Regions from separate parts of the Pseudomonas extremaustralis genome, predicted to be linked through region 2. Evidence: riboswitches for the same ligand, from Rfam matches in the RefSeq annotation. Region 2 holds a riboswitch; each other region holds the start of a gene.
The links. Region 2 has a riboswitch for cobalamin ahead of cobW (cobalamin biosynthesis protein CobW). Riboswitches for the same ligand answer to the same signal wherever they lie in the genome.
Positions count from the first base shown of each region.

Region 1: another riboswitch for cobalamin. It lies ahead of cobO (cob(I)yrinic acid a,c-diamide adenosyltransferase); the one in region 2 lies ahead of cobW (cobalamin biosynthesis protein CobW).
Region 3: another riboswitch for cobalamin. It lies ahead of BLR63_RS02665 (ABC transporter substrate-binding protein); the one in region 2 lies ahead of cobW (cobalamin biosynthesis protein CobW).

Region 1 is NZ_LT629689.1:208,801-216,085, reverse strand. It holds gene BLR63_RS01020 (cobyric acid synthase) at 1-618, opposite strand, end outside; gene cobD (threonine-phosphate decarboxylase CobD) at 615-1,604, opposite strand; gene cbiB (adenosylcobinamide-phosphate synthase CbiB) at 1,597-2,505, opposite strand; gene bluB (5,6-dimethylbenzimidazole synthase) at 2,502-3,152, opposite strand; gene BLR63_RS01000 (cobyrinate a,c-diamide synthase) at 3,145-4,467, opposite strand; gene cobO (cob(I)yrinic acid a,c-diamide adenosyltransferase) at 4,464-5,075, opposite strand; cobalamin riboswitch at 5,154-5,412, opposite strand; gene BLR63_RS00990 (PQQ-dependent sugar dehydrogenase) at 5,512-6,825, shown strand; gene BLR63_RS00985 (C40 family peptidase) at 6,898-7,285, opposite strand, start outside.
Region 2 is NZ_LT629689.1:1,990,510-1,997,794, reverse strand. It holds gene BLR63_RS09310 (fatty acid cis/trans isomerase) at 1-1,654, shown strand, start outside; gene nfuA (Fe-S biogenesis protein NfuA) at 1,749-2,333, shown strand; gene cobM (precorrin-4 C(11)-methyltransferase) at 2,579-3,325, opposite strand; gene BLR63_RS09295 (cobalamin biosynthesis protein) at 3,394-3,786, opposite strand; gene BLR63_RS09290 (CbtA family protein) at 3,783-4,487, opposite strand; gene BLR63_RS09285 (CbtB domain-containing protein) at 4,499-4,687, opposite strand; cobalamin riboswitch at 4,785-4,995, opposite strand; cobalamin riboswitch at 5,037-5,236, shown strand; gene cobW (cobalamin biosynthesis protein CobW) at 5,330-6,391, shown strand; gene cobN (cobaltochelatase subunit CobN) at 6,395-7,285, shown strand, end outside.
Region 3 is NZ_LT629689.1:526,564-533,848, forward strand. It holds gene tspO (tryptophan-rich sensory protein TspO) at 1-90, shown strand, start outside; gene BLR63_RS02655 (ABC transporter ATP-binding protein) at 246-1,010, opposite strand; gene BLR63_RS02660 (FecCD family ABC transporter permease) at 1,007-2,011, opposite strand; gene BLR63_RS02665 (ABC transporter substrate-binding protein) at 2,008-3,018, opposite strand; cobalamin riboswitch at 3,137-3,331, opposite strand; gene BLR63_RS02670 (aldehyde dehydrogenase family protein) at 3,374-4,765, opposite strand; gene ptrR (putrescine utilization regulator PtrR) at 4,868-5,761, shown strand; gene BLR63_RS02680 (hypothetical protein) at 5,975-6,184, opposite strand; gene BLR63_RS02685 (amino acid aminotransferase) at 6,296-7,285, opposite strand, start outside.

The sequences.
Region 1 (7,285 bases), 1.8 Mb from region 2:
CGGTTGCAACAGAGCAATGTCGCCGCGAAAACGGTTGATGATAAAGCCCTTGACCCGCGCCTGTTCGCTGGGGGACAGCAGTTCCAGGGTGCCGACCAGATGGGCGAACACCCCGCCGCGATTGATATCGGCGATCAGCAGCACCGGGCAGTCCACCGCTTCGGCGAAGCCCATATTGGCGATGTCATTGGCGCGCAGATTGATCTCCGCCGGAGAGCCCGCGCCTTCCACCATCACCACCGGGAAGCGTTCGCTCAAGCGTGCGTGGGAAGCCAGTACCGCCTGCATCGCGATAGCTTTGTAGTCGTGATAGGCCACCGCGTTCATGCTGGTCACGGCGCGCCCGTGGATGATCACTTGGGAGCCGGTGTCACTGTTGGGCTTGAGCAGCACCGGGTTCATGTCGGTATGGGGCACCAGATTGGCCGCCTGGGCCTGCACTGCCTGGGCGCGGCCGATTTCGCCACCGTCGGCGGTGACGGCACTGTTGAGCGCCATGTTCTGCGGCTTGAACGGCACCACCGCCACGCCCTGGCGCACCAGCCAGCGGCACAGCGCGGTCACCAGGGTACTTTTGCCGGCGTCGGAAGTAGTGCCCTGCACCATCAATGTGCTCATGAAGCGTCCTTGTATGCGCCCAAGGCGTCGTCGAGCCGCTGCCAGTGCGCCTCGGTGTCGGGCAGGCCAAACCGCAGGCTGCTGTCGTGAACGAACAAGCGCAGCAGAATGCCGCGCTGGGCCATGAATTCGTGCAGGCGTTCGGCGTGCGGCGTGATCAGCCACTGGAACAGCGCGCAGCCACCCTGGGGTTGGAAGCCGTGGCGTTCGAGCAAGGCATGCAAGCGTTGACCGGCCTCGATGCAACGCGCACGTTGCCGTGCCTGCCCGGCGGTGTCGCGCAGGCACGCCTGCCCCAACACACGCGTCGGCCCGCTGACCGCCCATGGCCCGACCTGTTCGGCCAGCAATTTGAGTAACCTGCGTTCGGCCAGGACAAAGCCCAGCCGTACACCGGCCAGGCCGAAAAACTTGCCGAACGAACGCAACACAATCAAGCCGACCTGATGGGCCTGGTCCGCCAGGCTCAAGTGCGGGGTCGCGTCCATAAAGGCTTCATCCACCACCAACCAACCACCACGCTGGGCCAGCCGCGTGTGCCAGTCCAGCAGGCGTTGCGGGCTCAGGCTCAAACCGGTGGGGTTGTTGGGATTGACCACCACCAGCACGTCAAGGCTGTCGAGGAAGAAGTCGACTTCCTGCTCCTGCACTTCGCGCACCACGTAACCGGCACGACGCCAGGCTTCAGCGTGTTCGGCATAGCACGGCGAGAGCACGCCGACCTTGCCGGCACGGCGCAGTCGCGGCAACAGTTGGATCGCCGCCTGGGAACCGGCCACCGGCAACAGATGCGCGGCGCCGTAATACTCGCTGGCGGCCTGTTCCAGGCCATCGTCGGTTTCCGGCAAGCGCGCCCAGGCCCGCAGCGGAATCTCGGGAATCGGCCAGGGCCACGGCGCCAGGCCGCTGGACAGGTCCAGCCAGTCAGCCTCAGCAATTCCGTACTGGATCGACGCTTTGCGCAATCGGCCACCATGCTCAAGCATAAAATTGCCCCCCGATACATAGGATCAGCAGCCACAACCATACGCCGCGCTGCACCAGTTGCCAGCCTCGGTCGATGGCGTCGGCATCCGCCGCCGGGCCTTCGCCCAGTAGCGGGCGGTGGTGCACTTCGCCGTGATAGATCGCCGCACCACCCAGTTCCACTCCCAGGGCGCCGGCGCCGGCCGCCATCACCGGACCGGCGTTGGGGCTGTCCCAGGTCGGACCCTGGGTACGCCAGCACCGGAGGGCCAGGCGGGTTTTACCCAGTACCGCGTAGGTCAAAGCCACCAGGCGTGCGGGAATGTAGTTCAGCACATCGTCGATCTTTGCCGCGGCCCAGCCAAAGCGTTCAAAGCGTTCGTTGCGATAACCCCACATGGCGTCGAGGGTATTGCTCAGACGGTACAGCACCACCCCCGGCACACCAGCGACGACAAACCAGAACAACGCGGCAAACACCGCATCGCTGCCGTTTTCCAACACTGACTCGGTGGCGGCGCGGGCGACTTCGGTGTGGTCCAGTTCACTGGTCTGACGGCTGACCAGGTAACTCACGCGCTGACGCGCGCCGTCCAGGTCATCGCGACGCAGCGCTTCGGCCACGGGAATCACATGTTCGCCAAGGCTGCGTAAGCCGAGGGCGCAATACAACGCCAGAATCTCCAACACCCAGCCGATATACGGCGCCCACGACAAGGCCGTGGCCAACAGGGTCAATGGCACCACCGCGATAAACCACGCGGTCACCCCATGGCTGCGCCAGCCACGGCCACCACTGTTGAAACGTTGCTCGATGCGCCCGGCGAAATTGCCGAACACCACCAGCGGATGCCAGCGCCTGGGTTCGCCCAGCAACGCATCCAGCGCCACCCCGGCGACACACAGCAAGGCCACACTCATTGACTCACTCCCCACACATTTTCGTACAGCATGTCACTCAGCGGCTTGGGTTCGGTCCAGCCTTCGAGCTGCAACATCGGCGCCGGGTAAAATTCCGCCACCGGCCCCAGGCACAACACGGCCAACGGTTTGGCGCCAGGCGGCAAGCCCAGCAGATCGGCCAGGGCCAGGGGTTCGAACAGCGAGACCCAGCCCATGCCCAGCCCCTCGACGCGGGCGGCCAGCCACAGATTCTGGATTGCACAGGACAACGAGGCCATGTCCATTTCCGGCAAGGTGCGCCGCCCGAAGATATGTCGCTCGCGATCGTCCATCAGCGCTGCCACCAGCACTTCGGCGCAGTCATGGATACCTTCGACCTTGAGCTTCATGAACGCGTCGGAACGCTCGCCCAACGCCTCGGCGGTGCGCACGCGTTCCTCTTCCACCAGTTGCTGGATGCGGCCGCGCAGCGTGCGGTCGCTGATGCGGATAAAGCGCCACGGTTGCATCAAGCCGACACTCGGCGCCTGGTGCGCGGCCTGGAGCAGACGATGGAGCAATTCGGGGGCGACGCTGCCGCCGCTGAAGTGACGCATATCTCGACGTTCGGCGATGGCGCGATAGACCGCGTCGCGATCGGCCTGGGGGAAAGCGTTGTCACTCATGGGGCTGTGCTGGCTCAAGGTCGGGCGCAAACAACGCGGCAACCGCTCGGGGATTGGACGGGAAATAGAAGTGCACGTAGGACGCGGTCATCCGTCCCTGCCGATACACCGCCTCGGCCCCGCGCCCGCCATTGGGGCTCAGGCCGCGGGCAATCGGCTGCCAGTCGGTGCGGGTCAGGGAGTGATGATAGGTGTGCCCGCGCAGGACGCCTTCGGGCAACTCGACGCTTTGCAGGGCCAGGGCCGCCAGTTTCTTTTGCATCACTGCATCGCCCTGCAGCAGGCCGACCAGTTCGGCACGGGTGCCGTCGACATCGGTGAGCGAATCGAGCAGATAGAGCATGCCGCCACATTCGGCGAGCAAGGGCTTGCCGCCCGCGTGATGGGCACGGATGGCATCGAGCATCGGCGTGTTTTGCGCCAGCGCCTGGTGGTGCAACTCCGGGTAACCGCCGGGTAGATAGAGACTGTCGGCCTCGGGCAATTGGCGATCATGGATCGGCGAGAAGAAACACAACTCGGCGCCCATCGCCCGCAACAGATCCAGGCTGGCACCGTAGGTGAAGGCAAACGCTTCGTCGCGGGCCACAGCAATGCGCACCCCGGCCAGCAACGGCTCGGCCTCGATCACGGCGGGCGCGGCAAAGGTCACCGGCGGCGGCAACGCGACTTCACAGCTGCTGCCCAGGGCTTGGGCGGCGGCATCCAGGCGCACATCGAGGTCATTCAGCTCACTGGCTTGCACCAGGCCCAAATGACGGCTGGGCAACTCGATCCCGGTTTCGCGGGACAACGCGCCATACCAGCGCAGGCCTTCGGTGAGGCTGCCTTCGAGCAGTTGCGCATGCCGCAAAGTGCCGACGCGGTTGGCCAGCACGCCGGCGAACGGCAAATCCGGCTGATAGCGCGCCAGGCCAAGGGCCAGGGCCCCGAAGGTCTGGGCCATGGCCGTGCCGTCGATCACGGCCAACACCGGTACACCAAAGTGTCGTGCCAGGTCGGCGCTGGAAGGCGTGCCATCGAACAGGCCCATCACGCCTTCGATCAGGATCAGGTCGGCCTCCCCCGCCGCTTCCCACAGCAAGCGACGACTTTCCTGCTCGCCCACCATCCACATGTCCAATTGATACACCGGCGCCCCGCTGGCGCGCTCATGGATCATCGGGTCGAGAAAATCCGGACCGCATTTGAACACGCGCACCTTGCGCCCCAGGTTGCGGTGCAAACGGGCCAGTGCGGCGGTGACGGTGGTTTTGCCCTGGCCGGACGCCGGAGCGGCGATCAACACAGCCGGGCAGTGACGGGGCTGATTCAAAGTTCGACGCCTTTCTGCGCCTTGATACCGGCCTGGAACGCGTGCTTGAGCATGCCCATCTCGGTGACGGTGTCGCCCATTTCGATCAATTCAGGCTTGGCCCCACGACCGGTGACCACCACGTGCTGCATCGGCGGGCGCGCTTGCAGGTCGCTGAGTACCTGGTCCAAATCAAGGTAACCGTGCTTGAGGGCAATGTTCAGTTCATCCAGAACCACCAGGCCGATGCCCGGGTCTTGCAGCAACTGGCGGGACACCGCCCAGGCGGCTTCGGCGGCGGCGATATCGCGCTGGCGATCCTGGGTTTCCCAGGTGAAGCCTTCGCCCATGACGTGAAAACGCACTTGCTCGGGGAAGCGGCGGAAGAACAGCTCTTCACCGGTACTGTTGCGCCCCTTGATGAACTGCACCACACCGCACTGCATACCATGGCCCATGGCGCGGGCGAGCATGCCGAACGCCGAGCTGCTCTTGCCTTTGCCGTTGCCGGTCAACACCAGCAGCAGGCCGCATTCGTTCGGGGAATTGGCAATGCGCTCGTCGATCACGGCTTTTTTGCGCAGCATGCGCGCCAGGTGGCGCTCGTCGCGCTCGGGGGAATCGGTCATGGCAGCTCTCCGTTGGGGCTGGACAAAAACGGCGGGCAGGAAAAGAAAAAACAGACAGCCAAGCATCGCCCACCGTGATGCTGTTGGATGATCCAGGCCGGTCTCCGGACTCATGAGTGGCGCGCGAGCGCTGATAGAGCGCGCGAGCAGGCCGACGATGCGCCTTCCCATATCGCCAGCGATACAGTGGCAAAAGGCAGCGTCTTGACTCATTTACCGTTGCGGGGGCAGCGCCGGAATCGCGGCAGCACTGTGTACAAGTGCGCTCACTCACCGGCTTCCCTGTTTCACTCTGTCGACCCACAGGTCACAGAGCACCTGGAACAAGCGGCGAAGGTTAGTGGGTTGGGGGTGGAGCGTCAATTAAAGCCGGCCCCGGACTTGAACCATCGCACCGCCGATCGCCTCTACCCTTACAGGTATCAAGGAGAACACCATGCACAAAACCAGACTCGCCCTGCTCATCATGCTCGCCGGCACCCTCGCCGCCTGCGGTGAAACCTCCACGCTGCAGGTCTCCGATGGCACCGGGCCCACGCCCAAGCTACCGGAGCCGAACAAGACGCTGATCCCCACCGTGAACATCGCCCCCGCCATCGGCTGGCCGGACGGCGTGAAGCCAACGGCCGCCGCCGGTACCCAAGTGACGGCGTTCGCCGAGGGCCTGGACCATCCCCGCTGGCTGTATGTGTTGCCCAACGGCGATGTGCTGGTCGCGGAAACCAACGCGCCGCCCAAGCCCGATGACTCCAAGGGCATTCGCGGCTGGGTCATGGAGAAGGTCATGGGCCGGGCCGGTGCCGGCGTGCCGAGCCCGAATCGCATCACGTTGCTGCGTGACGCCGACCACGACGGTGTCGCCGAGACCCGCACGGCGTTCCTGGAACACCTCAATTCGCCGTTTGGCATGGCTCTGGTCGGCAACGACTTGTATGTGGCCGACTCGGACAAGCTGCTGCGCTTCGCCTATCAGCCGGGTGAAACTGCGATCAAATCTGCCGGCACCACGGTCGTCGATTTGCCCGGCGGCCCGTTGAACCATCACTGGACCAAAAACGTGGTGGCCAGCCAGGATGGCAGCAAGCTGTATGTCAGCGTAGGCTCCAACAGCAACGTCGGCGAAAACGGCCTGGAGGCAGAACAAGGCCGCGCCGCGATCTGGGAAGTCGACCGTGCGAGCGGCCAGCACCGCATCTTCGCCTCCGGCCTGCGCAATCCCAACGGCATGGCCTGGGAACCCCAGAGTGGCAAGCTGTGGACGGCCGTGAACGAGCGCGACGAGATCGGCAGCGACCTGGTGCCGGACTACATCACCTCGGTCAAGGATGGTGCGTTTTATGGCTGGCCCTTCAGCTATTACGGCCAGCATGTGGACGTGCGCGTCACCCCGCAAAATCCAGAACTGGTCGCCAAGGCCATCGCACCGGACTATGCGGTGGGTCCTCACACTGCGTCGTTAGGATTGACCTTCGCCGAGGGCAGCACCCTTCCAGCGCCCTTCACCCACGGTGCATTCATCGGCCAGCATGGTTCGTGGAACCGCAAGCCGCACAGTGGCTACAAGGTGATCTTCGTACCATTCGAGGGTGGCCAGCCTAAAGGCCAGCCGGTGGACGTGCTGACCGGGTTCCTCGACAAGGATGAGAAAGCCATGGGCCGACCGGTGGGCGTTGTCATCGACAAGCAGGGCGATTTACTGGTGGCCGATGATGTGGGGAATAAGGTGTGGCGAGTTTCTGCGGCTAAGTAACCGCTCCCAAGACCACCACAAAACAGATGTGGGAAAGGGCTTGCCCCTCCCACATTGGGATCTTGGGTTGACTCAGGGGTTGCGGGCCAAGTGCTCGGCCGGCAACACGCGCTTGGCGCTGAGGTAGGCATTCTGCCAATAGGCCTTGGACAAGGTATCCAGCTTCACCGTACCGCCGGTTTGCGGCGCGTGGACAAAGCGACCCTCGCCCACATAGATCCCGGCGTGGCTGACCTGCGAGCCGCCACCGGTGGCGAAGAACAGCAGGTCGCCGGTTTGCAGGTTCTGTTCGCTTACGTCCTGGCCACGCATGACGATGAGTTCACGGGTCGTACGCGGCAAGGAGATACCGGCGGCGTCGCGAAAGACAAAACCGATCAGGCCACTGCAATCAAACCCCGAGTCCGGCGTATTGCCACCCCAACGATAAGGCGTACCGACCAGGCCCAACGCACGGAAC
Region 2 (7,285 bases):
TCCCGGCGCCCGCGAAAGCCTGGTAGCCCGCTGGCTGTTCGAACACCTGTTCATTGCACACATCTATTTCGAAGGCGGTGAGCCGGGGCATTTTTTCCAGTGGGTACGTTCCCGCACTCCCAGCGGCCAGCCGATCGACCTGATCAATACCCGTCGCGCCAACGACGACCCGGGCACGCGGGTGTACTACCGTCTGTGGCCGATACAAGGGGTGATCGTGCACAAGACCCACATTATCTACCCGCTCAGTGCGGCGAAAATGGAGCGGGTCAAGTCGCTGTTCTACAGCGGTGACTGGCAGGCCACCGCCTTGCCGGGTTATGGCCCTGGCCGCCGCGCCAACCCATTCGAGACGTTCGAGGCGATACCGGCGCGGGCGCGTTACCAGTTCATGCTCGATAACGCCGAGTATTTCGTGCGCACCTTCATTCGCGGGCCGGTGTGTCGCGGGCAGATCGCCACGGACGTGATCCGCGACAACTTCTGGGCCCTGTTCCAGGCCCCCGATCATGACCTGTACATCACCGATGCCCGTTATCGCGGCAAGGCCACGCCGCTGTTGGCGATGCCGGGGCAGAATGACGACGTGGGCAGCGTTCTCAGCCTGTGGCTCAAATACCGCGACAAGCGCAACGAGTACGAAGCACTGCGTCGACACAGCTATGCCAACCTGCCGGCGCCCAGTTGGTCGACGCTATGGGCGGGCAACGACAATGCGCTGCTGAGTATCTTCCGCCACTTCGATAGCGCCTCGGTGAATAAAGGCCTGATCGGTGAAATCCCGCAGACGCTGTGGTTGTTCGACTACCCCTTGCTGGAGCGCACCTATTACCAACTGGTGGTCAACTTTGATGTGTTCGGCAATGTGTCGCATCAGGCCCAGACCCGCTTGTACTTCGACCTGATCCGCAACGGTGCCGAGCTGAACTTCCTGCGTCTGATGCCGGCCAATTCTCGCGATGACTTCCTTGACGATTGGTATCAGAACAGTGGCAAGGTCAAGCTGTGGATGGACTATGAGTCCATCGATGACGACAAGCCCACTGGGCTGATATTGGATAAAAACGACCCCAAGCGTGATTTCGTCAAGCAGTTGCTGAACCGCTACGGCGATCTCAATGCCAGCCCGGACCCGATCAACCGCTGTGCCGGCGCCTATTGCTCACGGCCGGGAATCGCCCCGGCGCTGCGCGATGCCGAACAGGCGCTGAGTCGCTTGACGTCCCGCCCTGCGGCGGGGCTCAGGGTCATCGAGCAATTGCCTGAAGCGACCATGTTGCGCATCGAGACGCGCAGTGGGCAGCGCGAGTTCTACAGCCTGTTGCGTAACCGCGCGCACAGTAACGTCGCGTTCATGCTGGGCGAGGCTTATCGCTATCAGCCGGGGCTGGACACCGTGACCATCTACCCTGGCGTGCTGAGCAGCTATCCGAACTTCATGTTCAATATCCCCGCCGAGCAAGTCCCCGAGTTTGTCGCGGCCATGGAGAACGCCAAGGACGCCCATCGCTTCGAGAAGATCGTCGATCGTTGGGGTATCCGTCGCAGTCACCCGCAATTCTGGCAGTACTTCCACGATCTTTCGACTTACATACGTGAAACCACGCCGGTGGAAGAAGGGGTATTGGATATGAACCGCTATGAGAACCTCTGACGGGCCAGGTGAGTCTTTTCCGACAAAATTACTGGGACTTTGTATCTGTGTAATATTTTGGCGTAAACTGCCGGCAAGCCTGTGAGGAGTTTCCATGACTGCCATAACCATTACCGACGCCGCCCACGATTACCTGGCTGACCTGCTGTCCAAGCAGAACACCCCAGGTATCGGCATCCGTGTCTTCATCACCCAGCCTGGCACCCAGTATGCCGAGACGTGCATTGCCTACTGCAAGCCCGGCGAAGAAAAGCCGGAAGATACCGCCCTGGGGCTGAAAAGCTTCACCGCGTATATCGATGCGTTCAGCGAAGCCTTTCTTGACGATGCCGTGGTGGATTACGCCACCGACCGCATGGGCGGCCAACTGACCATCAAGGCGCCGAACGCCAAGGTGCCGAACGTCAATGCCGACAGCCCGGTCAACGAGCGCATCAACTACTACCTGCAGACCGAGATCAACCCAGGGCTGGCCAGCCACGGTGGTCAGGTCAGCTTGATTGACGTGGTCGATGACGGCATTGCCGTATTGAAGTTCGGCGGTGGTTGCCAGGGCTGCGGCCAGGCGGACGTCACCCTGCGCGAAGGCATCGAGCGCACCCTGTTGGAGCGTATTCCGGAGCTCAAGGGCGTACGCGACGTGACTGACCACACGCAGAAAGAAAATGCCTACTACTGAGTAAGGCGTTCCCTGCGAACAAAAAACGGCGCCCGTGAGCGCCGTTTTTTTTTGCTTAAATTTCATTGGTTTACGTTATCTATCTAATGCTGAAGCTCAACTGTAGGAGCGGGCATGCCCGCGATAGCGGAGTCTCAGGCGACAGATCAGGTGTCTGGTACACCGAGATCGCGGGCAAGCCCGCTCCTACAGTTTTATTTTGTGATTTAAATCAAGAAGTTGTGCTGTTTTTATGATGTGAAAGATCAAGGTCGGTAGAGGTGTGCATGCCCCGCCCGATACAGCGATGACTCACTGAAGCTATCGCTCGCCAGCACCCGGCCCACCACAATCAGCGCCGTACGCCGAAAACCCTTGGCGGCGACCTTTTCGGCAATATCACTCAAGGTGCCCACGGCCCAATCCTGATCCGGCCAGGTCGCTCGGTGCACCACCGCAATCGGGCAGTCCGCGCCGTAGTGCGGCAGCAGTTCGGCGACGATCTTGTCCAGATGATTGACCCCCAGATGGATCGCCATGGTCGTACCGTGCCGCGCCAGGCTGTCGAAGTCCTCGCCGGCGGGCATGCTGGTTTTATCGGCGTAACGGGTCAGGATGACGCTTTGGGCGATGTCCGGCAGGGTCAGTTCGGTTTCCAGCAGCGCTGCGCAGGCAGCTACCGCCGTCACTCCCGGAATGATCTGAAAAGGGATGCCCAATTCGCGCAAGTGACGAATCTGCTCGCCGATCGCCCCATACAGGCTCGGATCGCCGGAGTGCACGCGGGCCACGTCCTGGCCGTTGGCGTGGGCGGCCTGGATCAGCGCGATGATCTGTTCCAGGTGCAGTTCGGCGCTGTTGACCACCTGCTGCGCCTGATGGCCCTCCAGGACCGCCATCGGCACCAACGAGCCGGCATAGATAATCACCGGGCAACTGCGGATCAGGCGCTGGCCTTTGACAGTGATCAGTTCGGGGTCGCCGGGGCCGGCGCCGATGAAGTAGACGGTCATGGAAATTCCTGTGCAAACCGGGTGAGCATGAAGATTGCTCATGATCGTGAGCGGCAATTATCGGGATTTTACCCGGCGCAGGCCAATGCAACGGTGGCCTGGGCGTTTTTGCGGCGGGGGACCAGCAGATGGGCGGGGGCATCGGCGAGGTGTTCGGCCAGGGCCAGCGCGGCGCTTTCGGCGATGCCATGGCAGCCGGTATGCGCGAAAGCGACGGCTGATTTATGGCTCAACCGGCTTTCGTAGGCCGCCAACTGCCCGGCGTTGAAACACTGCAACGGCACTTGCAGCAACTGGGACAGTGCAACCAGCCCTGGTTCATCCTGTTTGAGATCGATACTCGCCAGCGCCGTGACGCGCCGACGCTCGATTCCAGCTTCGGCCAGGGCGGCATCGAGCAGCGCCAGCAGGGTGTGAACATCACAACCCCGTTGGCAACCCAGCCCGGCCACCAGAGTCATGCCGAGTATTGATCGTCGCGGTTGCGGCGGAACAGCCAAGCGCTGATCAGGCCCAGGGCCAGCCAGAACGCCACGTTGGTCAGCTGCGAAGCGATCTTGAACTGCGCCTCCAGGGCCTCCGGGGCCAGCATCGAGTGCACTTGCGGTTGCGGCGCGCCGATCAGGTGGGGAACGGCCAGGATCGCCACGCCCAGCACCTTGAGCAGCCAACTGCGGCCGAACACGATCAACGCGATACCGACAGCAGTGGACGCTGCGGTGCCGATCCACCAGGTTTGGCGCAGCGTCAGCTCGGCGGCGGCGGTGCCCGGCAACTCCGGTGGCAGGCCCAGGGTCGGCGCCAGCACAAAGGTCGCGTAACCGGCCAGGCCCCACAGCAGGCCTTGGGCGGTGCGGGTCGGTGCGCGCAGGGTGTAGAGACCGGCCAGCATCAGGGCAAACCCGACGGCGACCACCAGATTGCCGCCTGTGGTGGACAGCACGCGCTGCCAGCCGTCTTCCGGCTCCCAGGCTTCGGTGTCATGGCTGTGGGCGGCGGCACCGGCGGCATGCTCATGGGGCATTTGTGTCGCGGCCGGGGCTTTTTCGAAGGATTCCGCCTGCAGAATCAGCGGTGCGACCCAGAAGCTTTGCAGCAGGGTCAGCAGCAGGGCGGCCAGCAGGCCGGTGAAGCCTGCGGTTTGCGCAATACGCTTGATCATGTCGGCAGGTCTCAGTGGCAGGGGAACGCGGCGCTGTGGCGGGTATCGTGGGCCGCGTTGTGCACGGCTTCGATATGGGAGAAACCGGCGAAGTACACCAGGCACGCACCGAGGATCGACGCGCCGATGGCGGCGGTCAGGCGTTGGCTGAGGGTGGTGGTGCGGTGGGTGGTGTGCGAAGTGCTGCTGATGATCGACATGGCGCGTCCCTTTCAGGTGTCAGGGTGACACGAGCGCATGCAAACCCCGCGAGCCGGGCACGCAGGGTTGAAACAGCGCCCGCCCACCGCGGGTTTGTTATCTGAAATTTTTCGGGCCGGTCTCCGGGCTTGCGAGGGGGCTCATCCATCGAGTCCTGAAAAGCATCGCCTTCCCATGCATAAAGCACAGTGGCTGTGACGCTTCGCTCGCTTACCGTTGCGGGGGCAGCACCGGACTGGTCATAACGCTATGACGCACCGGTTTCCCGTTTCACCCTGTGAAGGGCACCCGAAACAAGGCGTGTAGGAAAGCATGCAGAGCGACGGTAGTCAAATTGACCGAGCCCCTGTAGCCTTGCACCTTCGAGGTTCTTCGGCCCAGGCCGAAGCTAAGAAGGGAACGCGGTTCAAGCCGCGGCTGCCCCCGCAACTGTGAAGGGTTCATCTGACTGCCACGCCACTGCCGATACGGCGGGAAGGCGCAGCCAGCGCCGGTCGCAAGATCCGCAAGCCCCAAGCCAGGAGACCTGCCTCGCACTCGATTTTCCATTTCAACCGGGCGGGGTGATCCGGTGACGAAATCCGCTGCTGCGCGTCGCCGCAGGGCCTATCGTCCCGTATGCCCGCCCCCAAGGGCATCCGATGAAAACACTGGCCAAACTCCCCGTCACCATCGTCACCGGCTTTCTCGGCTCGGGCAAAACCACCTTGTTGCGCCATATGCTCGACAACGCCCAGGGCCGTCGCATCGCGGTGATCGTCAACGAGTTCGGCGAGCTGGGCATCGACGGTGAAATCCTCAAACAGTGCTCCATCGGTTGCACCGAGGAAGAAGCCAACGGTCGTGTGTATGAGCTGGCCAACGGCTGCCTGTGCTGCACCGTGCAGGAAGAGTTCTTCCCGGTGATGCGCGAATTGGTGGCCCGTCGCGGCGACCTCGACCATATCCTCATCGAAACCTCGGGCCTGGCCCTGCCAAAACCCTTGGTCCAGGCCTTCCAGTGGCCGGAAATCCGCAGCGCCTGCACGGTTGACGCCGTGATCACCGTGGTCGACAGCCCGGCCGTGGCCGCCGGCACCTTCGCGGCTTTCCCGGACCAGGTCGACGCCCAGCGCAAGCTCGACCCGAACCTGGACCACGAATCGCCGCTGCACGAGCTGTTCGCCGACCAACTGGCCAGCGCCGACCTGGTGATCCTCAACAAGTGCGACCTGATCCACCCCGAAGACCTGGCCCGCGTGCGCCTGGAAGTCGCCGAAGAGTTGCCGCCGGCGGTCAAGATCATTGAAGCCAGCAGCGGTCGTGTGCCGCTGGACGTGTTGATCGGCCTGGGCGCTGGTTCCGAAGAACATATCGACGGCCGCCACAGCCATCACGATCATCACCACGAAGGTGAAGACGACCACGACCACGACGCCTTTGATTCCATCTCCATCGACCTGCCGCAGTCCGACGAAGCCCTGCTGCTCGATGCCCTGACCCAACTGGTGGTTCAACACGGCATCCTGCGCGTCAAAGGCTTCGCCGCGATCCCGAACAAATCGATGCGCCTGCTGATCCAGGGCGTGGGCACCCGCTTCGACAAACACTTCGACCGTGCCTGGGCCGCCGATGAAGCGCGCACCACGCGCCTGGTGCTGATCGGCCAGGAGCTGAATGCGGCGGGCCTCGAAGCGCAATTGCGCGCCGCCCTCAGCGCCTGACCCATGCACCTGCTCAGGACCCAGCCCGGTGGTTTCGTTTCCGACGACAACATCGCCGACCTTGGACAAACCCCGGCCGAGCTGGTGATCCTGTGCAGCGGCGATTCCAGCCTGGCGCTGCTGGCCGAAGCGGCCCAGCAGTTGCCGCAGGATTACCCCAGCTTTCGCCTGGCTAACCCGATGCAGGTGCAGAACCACGCTTCGGTCGACCTGTACGTCGATGAAGTGCTGCGCCATGCCAAGGTCATCCTGCTTTCGCTGCACGGCGGCATCGGCTATTGGCGCTACGGCATCGAGCGCCTGGTGGCGTTGGCCGAGCGCGGCGTGCAACTGATCCTGGTGCCGGGGGACGATCGCCCCGATCCGGAACTCAGCGGCCTGAGCACCGTTGGCGCGCCGGAGCGCGACCGCCTGTGGCACTTCCTGCGCCAGGGTGGCCTGGGCAATGCGCTGGATTTCTACCGCTGCCTGGCCAGCGCTTACCTGGGCCGCGACTATGCCTGGCGCGAGCCCCAGACCCTGCCGCGCACCGCGATTTATCACCCGCACAAAGCCGATGCACGCCTTACCGACTGGCAGATGGATTGGAACGCCGATTGGCCCGTCGCGGCCGTGCTGTTCTACCGCTCCCATTTGCAGGCGGCCAATACCGGTTTTATCGACGTGTTTTGCCAGCGCTTGCAGGCGGCGGGTCTCAATCCCTTGCCGATGGCGGTGGCCAGTCTGAAAGAGCCCGGCTGCCTGGCGATGGTCGAAGACGCGCTGGATGAGGTCGGGGCGGCGGTGATTCTGAACACCACCGGGTTTGCTCAATCCAGCCCCGAAACGCCGCATCTGCGACCGTTTCGCCGCAACATCCCGGTGATCCAGGCGATCTGCGCCCAGGACAACCAG
Region 3 (7,285 bases), 1.5 Mb from region 2:
CTGATCACCGGCTTGATCCTGTTCCCATACCTGGCGTGGCTGTGCGTGGCGGCTGCGTTGAATTTTTCGATCTGGCGTAACAACCGCTGAAGGTTGTAACACGGCTTAAAGAACACGGCCGCTGTAGGCGCGAGCTTGCTCGCGAAGAGGGTGGACGATAACGCGGGCATTCTGGATGAGCGCGGTGTGCTTGCGATTTTCGCGAGCAAGCTCGCTCCTACGGGGGCGGTGTGTGGCAGTCATTTTTAAATCGGGCGCAGGCGCAGGATTTGTGCACCGTCGAATGGGTCGGTCAGGTAGTGCGCCTGCACGCCGAACGTTTCGTGCAAACGTTGTGGCGTCAGCACCTCCAGCGGCTTGCCCAGTGCCACCAAGCGTCCGCGATCCAGCACGGCCAAGCGGTCACAGGTCAGCGCCTGGTTGAGATCGTGCAGGGCAATCAGGGTGGTCACCGGCAAGTCCTGCACGCCCTTGAGGATCGTCAGTTGATGCTGGATGTCCAGGTGGTTGGTCGGCTCATCCAACAGCAGGATCTGCGGCCGTTGCGCCAGGGCGCGGGCGATGTGCACGCGTTGGCGTTCGCCGCCGGAGAGGTTGCGCCAGGCGCGTTGGCTCAGGTGGGTGGCGTCCACGTCGTGCAGGGCTTGGTGCACGATGGCGTCGTCGTCGCGTGACCAGGGGCTCAGCGCCGACAGCCACGGCGTGCGCCCCAGCGCCACGGCATCGAAGACGCGGATGGCATCGTCGGTGTCGGCCTGTTGTTCCACCACCGCCAGTTGTTGCGCGATGGCGCGTCGGGATAGATCGCCCAGCCGCTCGCCGCCCAGGCGCACTTCGCCGCTGGTCGGTGCGCGCAAGCCGGCGAGCAGTTTGAGCAGGGTGGATTTGCCTGAGCCGTTCGGACCGACGATCCCTAGGGTTTCACCGGAGCGAACCTCCAGGTGAATATCGCGCAGCAACTCGGCCTCGCGCACCTTGAAGCCCAGCCCGGTGCAACTGAGCACCGTCATCGCGCATTCCTCCGGCCGATCAGGATCAGCGCAAACACCGGCGCGCCGACCAATGCCGTCACCACCCCGACCGGAATCACCTGGCCCTTGATCACGGTGCGCGACAGCACATCCGCCGCGATCAAAAACAACGCACCGCCCAACGCACTCGCCGGCAACAAGCGCGAGTGTCCTGTGCCCAGCAGCAGGCGCGCGGCATGGGGGATCACCAGGCCGACAAAGCCGATGGCGCCGACAATCGACACCATTACCGCCGTGACCAATGCCGCGCAGGCCACCAACACCAGTTGCACGCGGCGCACCGGAATGCCCAGGGACGCCGCCGAGTCGCGGCCAAAGGTGAACGCATCCAGCGCCCGTCGATGCCACAGGCACACCGCCAGCCCCACGATCGCCACCGGCACCGCCAGCCACACCGACGGCCAGCGCACGCCGCTGAGGTTGCCCAGCAGCCAGAACAGAATGCCGCGCGCCTGTTCGGAGCTGGCCGACTTGGTGATCAGGAACGCAGTCAGCGCGTTGAACAGCTGCGAACCGGCGATGCCCGCGAGGATGATCTGCCCGGTGCCGCCGGACGCGCCGCTGGCCCGCGCCAGCAGGATCACCAGCGCAAACGCGGCCATCGCGCCGACGAAGGCGCCCGCCGACAACGACACCAAACCGCCGCCCACGCCCATCAACACCACCAGCACCGCACCGGTCGAGGCGCCGGCGCTGATGCCCAGCAGGTAGGGATCGGCCAGCGGATTACGCAGCAACGACTGCAAGACCACCCCGCAGGTGGCCAGCCCGGCACCGCAGGCGGCGGCGACCAGGGCGCGGGTGAGGCGGTAGTTCCACACCACGCCTTCGTCGATGGGATCGAGCACGTAGCCGGCGTGCCACAGTTTGTTGGCGAGCACCTGCAACACCACCTTTGGCGCGATGGCGGTTTCGCCGATGGCTACGCCGGCGAGGAGGGCGATCAGCAGCAGCGCGAGGGCGAGGAGGGTGCGTGTCATTTCGGCAGGTCGTAGCCGTCGATGGCGTGCGCCAGTTGTTCCAGGCCATCGAAGGTGCGCACGCTGGCCTGCAGGGCCATGGCGTCGAGGATGATGATGCGGTTGTGTTTGACCGCGTCCATGTTGCGGGTCACCGGGTCGCTGCGCAGGAAGGCGAGTTTCTGTTCGTGGTCGTCGGCCGGGTAGCGACGGCGGTCCATGCGCGCGATCACCAGGAACGTCGGGTTGGCTTTGGCGAGGGTTTCCCAGCCGACGGCGGGCCACTCTTCATCGGACTGCACCACGTTGTGCAGGCCCAGGGTCTCGAGCATGAATTCGGGGACACCCTTGTGGCCGGCCACGTACGGGTCGCTGGCCATCTCGGCGCTGGAGAACCACACCAGCGCGCTGGCTTGCTTGAGGCCCTTGCTCTGCGCGGTGGCCACGGACCGGGCCAGGCGCGCCTGGAGTTCGGCGTTGAGTTGTCGGCCGCGATCCGGCACGTCGAAAATCTCGGCCAACTGGCTGATGCCCTTATAGATCGTCTCGACGCGAAACGGCGCCAGCCGCGTGCCGTCGGCGCCCACCCGGTTGTCCTTGGCTTCGCAGTCGGAGGGCAGCAGGTAGGTGGGGATTTTCAACTCATGAAATTGCTCGCGGGTACCGACCACGCCTTGCGGGCCGACCACCCATTCCAGCTCGGCGGCCACCAGTTGCGGGCGCTTGGCGATGACGGCTTCGAAGCTGGGCTCGTTGTCGGCCAGGCGCGGGATCTTGTCGTTCTGGACCTTGAACGACGGCAACACGTTGTTGAACCACAGCGAGGTGCCAACCACGGTATCGCCCACGCCCAAGGCATAGAGCATTTCGGTGGCGGCCTGGCCGATGGTCACACTGCGTGCGGGTGCCTGCTGGAAGGTCAGGGTGCTGCCGCAGTTTTCGAGGGTCAGCGGGTAGTGGGTGGAGGTCGCCTGGGCCAAGGCACAGAAGCCCAGGCCGGCGAGCAGGGCGGTGGTGCGTAGCAGCATGGGGCAATCTCCGTGTGGACCGTACTGGAAAAAACAGGGGGGGTACGGTTCGGAAATCCACGCTTGAACGCTGCCGGTCAGGCAGGCAAGGATGTCCTTCCCGGACACCCCGCCGGTCAGTGATGTTGCTGGGCCGGCAGGTCTCCTGACTGATGCGTCGTCGCCACGCTCCAACCTTCCCGGACAAGGTCCAGTGGCATCGAGGAGCAGGCTCGGCATCTACAGTTGCGGGGGCAGTTCCGATTGACGCGGGGACACCGCGCTTCGGATTCCCTATTAGTCCCGTTTGGGAACCGGCGCGGTATGGTAGTCGATGCGGTTGCAGGGCGCGAGCGTGCTCGCGCCTGCCCCTTGTTTACTTGCGGTTGAGCCACACCGTCTGCGCATTGCAGAATTCGCGCACGCCAAAGTGCGACAACTCGCGGCCGAACCCGCTCTTCTTCACGCCACCGAACGCCACCCGAGGGTCGGACACGCTGAAGGCATTGACGAAGATCCCGCCGGTTTCCAGCTGGTTGGCAATTTCGCCTGCCTTGGCCGGGTCGCTGGTGAAGATGCTCGCGGTGAGGCCGAACTCGCTGTCGTTGGCCAGGGCCACGGCGTGGTCGGCATCGCGGGCGGTGATGATCGAGGCCACGGGGCCGAACAGCTCCTGTCTGAACGAGGTCATCTGGTCGGTGACGTCTGCCAGTACGGTGGGCGCATAGTAGTTACCGGCGCCGGGCACTTTGTCGCCGCCCAGCAGCAGGGTCGCGCCTTCTGCCAGGGTGGCCTGGACCTGGCCGTGCAGTTCGTCGCGCAGGTCGAAGCGCGCCATCGGGCCGACGTAGGTGTCGGTCGAAGTCGGCTCACCCATCACCAGGGCGCGGCTGGCTTCGACGAATTTGGCGGTAAAGGCTTGCACCACGCCTTCCTCGATGATCAGGCGCTTGGCGGCGGCGCAGACTTGGCCGCTGTTCTGGAAGCGCCCGATGACGGCGGCTTGCACGGCGGCGTCGAGGTCGGCGTCGTTGAGCACGATGAACGGGTCGGAGCCGCCCAGTTCCAGCACGCATTTTTTCAGCGCGGCACCGGCCTGGGAGCCGATGGCCATGCCGGCGCGCACGCTGCCGGTGAGGGTGACGGCAGCGATGCGTGGGTCGGCGATGGCGCTGGACACGCCGTCGGTGGTCACGTTGATGACTTCGAACAGGCCTTCAGGGAAACCGGCTTTTTGAAACGCGGCTTTCATCAGGTAGGCGCTGCCCATCACGTTTGGCGCGTGTTTGAGCACGTAGGTGTTGCCGGCGAGCAGGGTCGGCACGGCGCCGCGCAGCACTTGCCACACCGGGAAGTTCCACGGCATCACGGCGAGGATCGGGCCCAGTGGGCGGTATTCGATCTGTGCGCTGCCGTTGTCCACCAGGGTCGGTTCCGGGGCGAGCATGGCCGGGCCGTGGGCGGCGTACCATTCGCTCAGTTGTGCGCATTTCTCGATTTCGGCACGGGCCTGGGCGATGGGTTTGCCCATTTCCAGAGTGATCATCTGCGCCATCGCTTCGGCTTGATCGCGCAAGGCGCCGGCCAGGGCCAGCAGTAATTCGGCGCGCTGGCTCACCGGCTGGCGGCGCCAGGTGCGGAAGGCGACGGTGGCGCGGTCGAGGGCGGCGTTCAGTTGGGCGGCGGTTTCGTAAGGGTAGCTGCCGACCGTTTCGCCATTGGCGGGGTTGATCGACAGGGCGTGGGTCTGGTGGGTGATCGCGTTCATGGCACCGTCCGGCTGAATGGGGGGATGGAGTCAGCCTACGGGGCTGCATGTTTTCTGGAAACTGAATAATATTGAGCAATACGTTCACGATTGGAGAATGATTTGGATCTGGTGCAGCTGGAAATCTTCAAGGCCGTTGCCGAGCAAGGCAGCATCAGCGCCGCCGCGCAGCTGATTCATCGCGTGCCGTCGAACCTGACCACGCGCATCAAGCAACTGGAGCAGGACTTGGGTGTGGAGCTGTTTATCCGCGAGAGAAGCCGCCTGCGCCTGTCGCCGGCCGGGTGGAATTTCCTCGGCTATGCGCGACGCATCCTCGACCTGGTGCAGGAAGCCCGCGCCACGGTGGCGGGGGAAGAGCCCCAGGGCGCCTTTGCCCTCGGTTCGCTGGAGAGTACGGCGGCGGTGCGCATCCCCGCGCTGCTGGCGGCATACAATCAGAAACACACCAAGGTCGAGTTGGACCTGAGCACCGGACCGTCCGGGACGATGATCGAAGGCGTGTTGTCAGGGCGCCTGGCGGCGGCATTCGTCGACGGGCCGGTGTTGCACGCGACCCTGGAGGGCGTGGCGGTGTTCGAGGAAGAGATGGTGGTGATTGCGCCGTTGCATCACGCGCCGATCACACGAGGGCAGGATGTGAATGGGCAGAACATTTATACATTCCGTTCGAACTGCTCGTACCGGCATCACTTCGAACGCTGGTTCGCACAGGACGGCGCGGTGCCGGGCAAGATCTTCGAGATCGAGTCTTACCACGGTATGTTGGCGTGTGTCAGCGCCGGCGCCGGCCTGGCGCTGATGCCACGCAGCATGCTGGAAAGCATGCCGGGGTTTGCGGCGGTGAGCGTGTGGCCGCTGATGGACAGTTTCCGCATCCTGCACACCTGGTTGATCTGGCGGCGGGGCACAGTGTCACAGAGCCTCAACAGCTTCGTAACCCTGCTGGAAGAACACGGCCTCTGCAGGAGCGAGCTTGCTCGCGAAGGTCGTTAACGATGACGCGGGCATCCGAGATAAACGCGGTGTTCTGGCGATTTTCGCGAGCAAGCTCGCTCCTACGGGTGGGCGGGGTTAGCCGCCGGTCAGGGGCGGCTTTTGTAGGAGCGAGCTTGCTCGCGAAGGTCGTTAACGATCACGCGGGCATCCGGGATAAACGCGGTGTTCTGGCGATTTTCGCGAGCAAGCTCGCTCCTACGGGGGGTAGGGTTAGCCGCCGAATTGGAGGGTGCCCATGGCCAGTTTCGCCATGAGGGCCGTCGCGCCCAGTTGCACCAACCACAATGCCAGCCCGCCGATAAACACCCCCAGCGCCACTTGCAGCACCAGGCTTTTCTGGCGTTTGGCTTGCGGCGCGCGCGGGGTGAAGTGCTCCTGGTCGTCGGGATCGGCGTGAAGGTTCAGGTCGTCGTTTCTCATAGGGCTCTCACAGCAAAAGGGCAATCGGTGCTCAGTCTAGGGGAGCAGGGCGTTTTCCGACAGGCATTAAAAAGGGAAGCCGTGGCTTCCCTTCGTACCGCGCCGCCAGGTTTATAGAACCTGAACGATCGCCTTTGTTACCGCACCAATGTTCGACTGGTTCAACGCCGCCACGCAGATGCGGCCGGTGTCGAGGGCGTAGATGCCGAACTCGGTGCGCAAGCGGGTGACTTGCTCAATGGTCAGGCCGGAGTAGGAGAACATCCCACGTTGGCGACCGACAAAGCTGAAGTCATGGCCCGGCGCAGCCTTGGCCAGTTCAGCGACCATCTGCTCGCGCATGCCACGGATGCGCAGACGCATCTCAGCCAGTTCGGCTTCCCATTGGGCGCGCAGCTCAGGGTTGTTGAGGACCGCTGCCACGATCGCCGCGCCATGGGTCGGCGGGTTGGAGTAGTTGGTGCGGATCACACGCTTGACCTGGGACAGGATGCGCGCGCTTTCTTCCTTGGATTCGCTGACGATCGACAGCGCACCCACCCGTTCGCCATACAGCGAGAACGACTTGGAGAACGAGCTCGAGACAAAGAACGTCAGGCCCGATTCCGCGAACAGGCGCACGGCCGCCGCGTCTTCGTGGATGCCGTCGCCAAAGCCCTGGTAGGCCATGTCGAGGAACGGCACCAGGTTTTTCGCCTTGACCACTTCCAGCACGTTTTGCCAGTCGGCCGGGCTCAGGTCGACGCCGGTCGGGTTATGGCAGCAGGCGTGCAGCACCACGATGGACTGTGGCGGCAGGGCGTTGAGGTCTTCGAGCAGACCGGCGCGGTTGACGTCGTGGGTGGCGGCGTCGTAGTAGCGGTAGGTCTGCACCGGGAAGCCGGCTTTTTCGAACAGTGCCTGGTGGTTTTCCCAGCTTGGGTCGCTGATGGCGACGACGGCGTTGGGCAGCAGTTGCTTGAGGAAGTCCGCGCCGATTTTCAGCGCGCCGGTGCCGCCGACGGCTTGCGCGGTGATCACGCGGCCGGCGCTCAGCAGGGGCGATTCCGCGCCGAACAACAGTTTCTGCACCGCCTGGTCATAGGCGACGATACCGTCGAT